3 regions of the Lederbergia ruris genome follow, and region 3 is predicted to be linked to each of the others. Evidence: riboswitches for the same ligand, from Rfam matches in the RefSeq annotation. Region 3 holds a riboswitch; each other region holds the start of a gene.

Region 1 (2,270 bases), on a different contig from region 3:
GCTAACTTATTTGTTCATGGCAATATTCTTAGTCATCGCTTTGCGAAAATGGGAGGTTTTAGAATGACGAAGAAAATATTTGGTTTTACTCTTTTAGCGATTTTAGCAGGAGTTTTAGTCATTAATATTGTCCAAGAAACACAAGCGAAGAAAGAGGTGGAAGAAAATCAAGAACAAATCCTCCAGAAAAGGCTGGAGGCCGCAACTGAAACGACGGTGGATGGCATGGGGGAAGGATTATCTACAGGTGATATTCCTCCAGATTTTGAATTAGAGACCATATCTGGTGAAAAAATCAGATTGTCTGATCTCAATGGCAAAAAGGTGTTATTGAATTTTTGGGCAACCTGGTGTCCCCCATGTAAAGCGGAAATGCCCCATATGGAAAAGTTTTATAAAGAAAAGGCTGAAAAATATGATATAGAGATTCTTGCGGTCAATCTTACTTCAGCTGAGCGGGTTCGGAATAAAAGAGACAAAGTGGAAGAATTTGTCGATGATTATAAGCTGACTTTCCCTGTGTTGTTAGATGAAGATGGAATGGCAGGAGATCAATACCAGGTTATCGGCATTCCAACTACTTATTTTATCAATTCGAATGGCTTACTTGAAAAAAGAATTGTCGGTCCCATGGACGAGGAAATGATGGAAAAGCTCGTAAAAGGTTTGAAATAGACAGTAAACAACAAATAATGGATATTTTTTAAAAATAGGGTTGACTTTTTTGAGAATAATAGACTATACTTGATTTTAATCACAACAATGAATAGTAATACTCTTATCAAGAGCGGCGGAGGGATAGGCCCTGCGATGCCCGGCAACCTACAGAGAACTTTTCTGAAAAGGTGCTAATTCCTACAGACGGATAAGTCTGAGAGATAAGGAGCGGAAATAAAATACACCCCCCTTCTTATCGGAAGGGGGTTTTTTTAACTAGTGTTAGCGATGAGAGTGTATACCATTGAGGAGGACGAGAGGATATGACACAAGAACAATATAAACCAGAAACTTTATTACTGCACGGAGGACAAGAGCCGGATGAAACAGGAGCACGAGCTGTTCCCGTACATAGAACAACTTCTTATGTATTCAAAGATTCAGATTATGCACAAAAGGTCTTTGGATTAGAAGTACCGGGCAATATCTATACGCGGATTACCAATCCAACGGTTGATGTATTTGAAAAAAGAGTCGCTCTACTTGAAGGAGGAACGGCCGCGGTTGGGTTATCCTCTGGAATGGCAGCCATCGCTTTCTCGATTTTGAATATTACGCGTGCGGGTGACGAAATTGTTGCGGCAACAGATCTTTATGGAGGCACATATAATCTTTTTGCTGTGACACTACCAAAATATGGTATTAACGTGAAGTTCGTAGATCCGAAAGATCCTGAGAATTTCCGCAAAGCGATCACGCCTAAAACGAAAGCACTTTTTGGCGAGATTATCGGCAATCCAAGCCTGCATATTCTGGATGTGGAAGCTGTTGCCAACATTGCTCATGAAAATGAGATTCCACTTATTGTCGATAGCACTTTTGCAACACCGTATCTTTGCAAGCCGATTGATTGGGGGGCAGATATTGTCATCCATTCGGCAACAAAGTGGATTGGCGGCCATGGCACTGTAATTGGTGGAGTTGTCGTAGATGCAGGAAAGTTTGATTGGAATAATGAGAAATTCCCAGACTTTGTCGAACCTGATGAGACATACCATGGGCTGCGTTTTGGTATAGATGTACCAAATGCGGCTTTCGCTACCAAATTGCGTGTTCAATTATTACGTGATTTTGGCCCATGCTTAAGCCCAGACAACGCCTTTCAATTATTGCAAGGTCTTGAAACACTACATTTAAGAATTGATAAACACATAGAAAATGCCAAAGCCGTAGCAGAATTTTTAGAGAATCATGATGCGATTGAATGGGTATCCTATCCCGGTTTGAACAATCACCCATCCTATGAATTAGCTCAAAAATATCTTCCAAAAGGGGCCGGCTCGATCATCGTATTCGGCATCAAAGGTGGAAGAGAAGCAGGAAGACAAACCATTGATCATGTGAAATTATTTTCCCATGTTGCGAATGTCGGAGATGCAAAATCATTAATCATCCATCCAGCTTCCACCACTCACCAACAATTGAGTGCGGAAGAATTAAAACTAGTTGGAGCATCTGAAGAACTTATTCGACTCTCTATAGGGCTTGAAGCTGTGGAAGATATTATTGCTGATCTAAATCAAGCGATCGAAAAAGCCGTAGAAAAAGTGTCT
Region 2 (2,270 bases), on a different contig from region 3:
AGTATGCCGGGGTTACAAAGATTATCGACTTCCTTAGGGCCACCTGTTTCATATTTGATCTGTTCTTTTGTGTACAATTCGCTCACATAAAAACCGCCGGGCTTTAATGCCTTCCGAATCCCCTCCATTGTTCTTTCAAAAATAGGTGGCGGAAAATGCCCAAATATATGTATAATCGCATCCCATTCTTCTTCTCCCCAAACGACATCAGCCAAATCATGCAATTCCGTCTTAACGACTACACCACGGTCTCTAGCCAATTTCTTCGTCTTTTCAATTCCAGATGGGGCAAAGTCCCACGCGGTTACATCATACCCTTTGGAAGCGAGAAATACCGAATTCCGTCCCTCTCCCTCGGCAATACAAAGAATTTTCCCCTTAGGTAATTGCTGTTCCGCCTGTACTAAGAACAAATTAGGCTCTTTACCATAAAAATACTCATCCCCTAAAAAGCGTTCATGCCATTTTGAATTCATTTCATGGGCCTCCTTTTTTACGTGACTCTATTTTAACATATACGAAGACAAGGCTTTTTCGGAAATATAGGTAATTATTTTTCTTGCCTTTTTCGGAAATATGTACTAAACTATAAATCATTGAACCTTTCAAAAAATTAATATGTTTCTTTTCTTATCCAGAGAGACGGAGGGATTTGGCCCTTTGAAGTCTCAGCAACCGGCCTTTTTAGGCAATGGTGCTAACTCCAATAGGTTTTTTTAACCTAGAAGATAAGAAGTTCGTTTTCAATTATGGAGACCTTCTTACCTGGGAAGGTCTTTTATTTTTACTATTTTTAGAAAAGGATGAACACGATGCCAGTCAATGATATTGAAACAAAGCTAGCGCAACTAGGAAACCGAACAGATGAAAAAACGGGCGCAATCAATCTACCTATTTATTTATCGACTGCTTTTGAACATCAAGGACTCGGTCTTTCCACAGGATATGATTACTCAAGGACGAAAAATCCTACCCGCTCTGTATTAGAAGAAGGGATGGCTAATCTCGAATCTGGTGATGCCGGATTCGCTTGTAGTTCGGGGATGGCAGCCATTCAGCTAGTCCTTTCCCTATTCCGGTCAAACGACGAAATAATTGCATGTGCCGATTTATACGGTGGCACCTATCGCTTACTTAAACAATACGAGGAATCTTATCAAATTCGTACGGTTTATTCTGAGTTTAACAATATCAACGAAACGGAGAAATTAATCACACCGCAAACCAAAGCTTTGCTAATCGAGACACCAACAAATCCACTCATGCAAGAAATTGATATTGAACAATACGGGAAACTTGCTAAGAAACACCAACTATTACTAATCGTAGATAATACTTTCTTAACGCCATACTATCAACGTCCACTCGAATTAGGAGCTGATATTGTTGTCCATAGTGCGACCAAGTATATCGGAGGACATAATGATGTGGTGGCTGGGATTGTAGTAGCGAAAGGCGAAGAAATTTGCGAACGACTTGCTAACAATCATAATGCGGCAGGAGCGATATTATCGCCACTTGATTCTTGGTTACTCGTGAGAGGCTTAAAAACCCTTCATCTCAGAATGGAAAAACATACAGAAAATGCAAAAGAAATCGTCAAATACCTAGAAAGTGAGCCTTTTATTACAGATGTGCTTTACGCCGGAAAAGGTGGGATGATCTCTTTCCGAATTAAGGATAGCGAGTGGGTCGACCCATTTCTGCAAAATTTACAGCTCATTGCTTTTGCAGAAAGTCTAGGAGGGGTTGAAAGTTTCATTACTTATCCAACAACTCAAACCCATGCGGATATTCCCCGGGAAGAGCGAATTAAAAGGGGAGTATGTGAGCGATTATTACGCTTTTCTGTTGGTGTTGAAAAAGCGGACGATCTGATCGCTGATGTGAAACAGGCTTTTAAAGCAGCGAGTCAATCACTTATAAATAGATAATTTATATATAAAAATAAGGGGACAGCCTTCCTTCTCGCTGTCCTCTTTTTTGCACCTTTTCTCGCAAAAACGGGGACGGCAACCCCTCTCGCTGTACTCCTTTTTACACTTTCTTACAAAAACAGGGACGGCAACCATTCTCGCTGTCCCCTTTTTACACTTTCTCGCAAAAACGGGGACGGCCACCATTCTCGCTGTAACCCTTTTTACACTTTCTTACAAAAACGGGGACGGCAACCTTTCTCGCCGTACCCCTTTTTACACTTTCTCGCAAAAACAGGGACGGCCACCTTTCTCGCTGTACCCCTTTTTACACTTTCTTACAAAAACGGGGAC
Region 3 (2,270 bases):
TCTTTAGCACTCCAGGGATCGACCAGTTGTATTCTGGAGTGATGATGATCACCCCATCTGCATTCGCAATGGACTGCTTGAATTTTTTCACAGTTTCTGGTGGGTTGTTCTCTTCGTCTTGTTCATAATGTGGCAAAGAACGAATATCCGCAATGTCAATATTCATTTTTGCACTGTAACGTTCTTGCATGGTTTTCGCTAGTTGCATGTTATAAGAATCTTTGCGAAGACTTCCTACAATGATAACAATGTTCATAAAGTTATTTCCTCCTTAAATGTTGTTCATCACTTTGGTGATCAGTTTCTGCAGATCGTCAATCTCCTCTTTCGTCATACCCTTCGTTAAAGTTTCACGCATGTTTCGTTGTATAGGTATAACTGAATGAGCAAGCCGTTTCCCCTCATCTGTTAAATGTATTTTAAAACTGCGTTTATCATTGGGGTCAGCGACTTTTTTTATATATCCCTTTCCCTCCAAGCTCGCAATCATACGTGCGATGCCGGCTTTGTCCTTATTAAGTTGTGAGACAAGCTCATTAGATGAAACGCCATCTTGATTCCAGAGAATCATCATAATGAGATTTTGCTCTGGAGCAAGGTTGAAGGGCTCCAAATGTTTCCTCACATAACTTGTTATCGCCAAATCCGCATTATGGATTAAAATTCCAATATGATCATTCAAGTTCAATAGAGTGAGAACCTCCTTCAACTTGTTGACTAGACAACGTTGACATATCAACTATATTCGTAATGAATATATTTGTCAAATTCCCTCCTTTCCCTCCTTTCCCTCCCCATGCATCTAAAATAGTTTTTTAACAAATGCATGAGTGTTACTAATGCTGCTAATCCCCAGTATCATCACAAATAAATTGTTCGTTGTATCGTAAATAATAGGTTAGAAGATACCAAAATTTAACACTACTGACTATGAACGACTGAAACTATTGACTTACATAGTTGTTTGGTGTAATTTAATATTAATCAACTTCATACATTATAATATTTCTTATCTAGAGAGGTGGAGGGACTGGCCCTACGAAGCCTCGGCAGCGGACTCAGAGAAGTACTGTGCCAATTCCAGTAGTATAAGCACTTGAAGATAAGAAGAGGATTCTACCTATATGCTTTAAAACCTCTTCTACCTTTAAAGAAGAGGTTTTTTCACGTTAGAAGGTATAAAGCTTAATTTAATGCGGATGGATTTTAGGATAATCTTTTCTTTTATTAACAACAGTTGAAGCTTATCTCTAAAGCTTTCATCTGTTGTTCTTTATTTATTCAAGAGGGGGACAACCAATGTACACCATGGATTTAACAGGAAAAGTAGCCATTGTTACAGGTGGGGCAAATGGCATCGGAAAGGCCATTGTCGATGCATTTTTGGATTGCGGTGCAAAAGTGGCAGTGGCTGACATGTCCGTAACAGAAAAAGACGCAAACGATGATATATATTATGTTCAAACCAATGTATCTAAAAGCGATCAGGTAGAAGATATGATCAAAAAAGTAATCACTCACTTCGGAAGATTGGATATTTTAGTCAATAACGCAGGTATTTCCACCATGGATTATATGGTTGATATAAAAGAGGAAGATTGGGATCGGACGATGGACGTGAACGCAAAAGGCGTGTACTTATGTACGCAAGCAGCCGCCAAAGTTTTGCAAGCCCAGGGTAAGGGCGGGAAAATCATCAATATTTCTTCACAGGCTGGCAAAAATGGCTATCGGCTAATGGGAAGCTACGTAGCCTCCAAACATGCAGTACTAGGTATGACAAAAGTAGCTGCGATTGAACTGGCCAAAGATCAAATTAATGTAAATGCTGTATGTCCCGGAATCGTAGAAACGGATATGAAAAGAACTGAAAGAGTAATCGGTGGAGAACTTCGGGGGCTTGACGAGGAATTAATTCGGCTAGAAGATAACTCCCAAGTACCATTAGGAAGAACGGCATTACCAGCAGATATTGCCAATGTTGTGGTCTTTTTGGCCTCAAAATACTCTGATTATATGACTGGACAAGGTATAAACGTTACAGGTGGGATGACGATGAACTAATTCGGCAATATCAGTTTACTTAACAAGTGAAGATGAATAAAGGATGTTCAAAAAGTCCGATTTATCCTCCTTTTTGAACTCGCACTAATAGAATTCAGGAGGTCATTTTATGACAGATAAACAAAAACAAGGGAGTCTTCTTGCCTTACTGCCATTACTTATTTTTGTGTTACTTTTTATCGGTAATGGAATTATTTCTGGAGACT

The links. Region 3 has a riboswitch for S-adenosylmethionine ahead of KI363_RS17235 (SDR family NAD(P)-dependent oxidoreductase). Riboswitches for the same ligand answer to the same signal wherever they lie in the genome.
Region 1: it holds a riboswitch for S-adenosylmethionine, as region 3 does, so the genes downstream of both, KI363_RS13495 (O-acetylhomoserine aminocarboxypropyltransferase/cysteine synthase family protein) here and KI363_RS17235 (SDR family NAD(P)-dependent oxidoreductase) in region 3, are expected to answer to the same signal.
Region 2: it holds a riboswitch for S-adenosylmethionine, as region 3 does, so the genes downstream of both, KI363_RS16425 (methionine biosynthesis PLP-dependent protein) here and KI363_RS17235 (SDR family NAD(P)-dependent oxidoreductase) in region 3, are expected to answer to the same signal.

Annotation. Positions count from the first base shown of each region.
Region 1 covers NZ_BORB01000023.1:57,270-59,539, forward strand. Annotated here, with positions in the region: gene KI363_RS13485 (LPXTG cell wall anchor domain-containing protein) at 1-67, shown strand, start outside; gene KI363_RS13490 (peroxiredoxin family protein) at 64-675, shown strand; SAM riboswitch class I at 776-885, shown strand; gene KI363_RS13495 (O-acetylhomoserine aminocarboxypropyltransferase/cysteine synthase family protein) at 981-2,270, shown strand, end outside.
Region 2 covers NZ_BORB01000034.1:5,900-8,169, forward strand. Annotated here, with positions in the region: gene KI363_RS16420 (class I SAM-dependent methyltransferase) at 1-476, opposite strand, end outside; SAM riboswitch class I at 628-735, shown strand; gene KI363_RS16425 (methionine biosynthesis PLP-dependent protein) at 813-1,934, shown strand.
Region 3 covers NZ_BORB01000037.1:24,107-26,376, reverse strand. Annotated here, with positions in the region: gene KI363_RS17245 (NADPH-dependent FMN reductase) at 1-256, opposite strand, end outside; gene KI363_RS17240 (MarR family winged helix-turn-helix transcriptional regulator) at 272-688, opposite strand; SAM riboswitch class I at 1,007-1,109, shown strand; gene KI363_RS17235 (SDR family NAD(P)-dependent oxidoreductase) at 1,300-2,064, shown strand; gene KI363_RS17230 (Na+/H+ antiporter NhaC family protein) at 2,174-2,270, shown strand, end outside.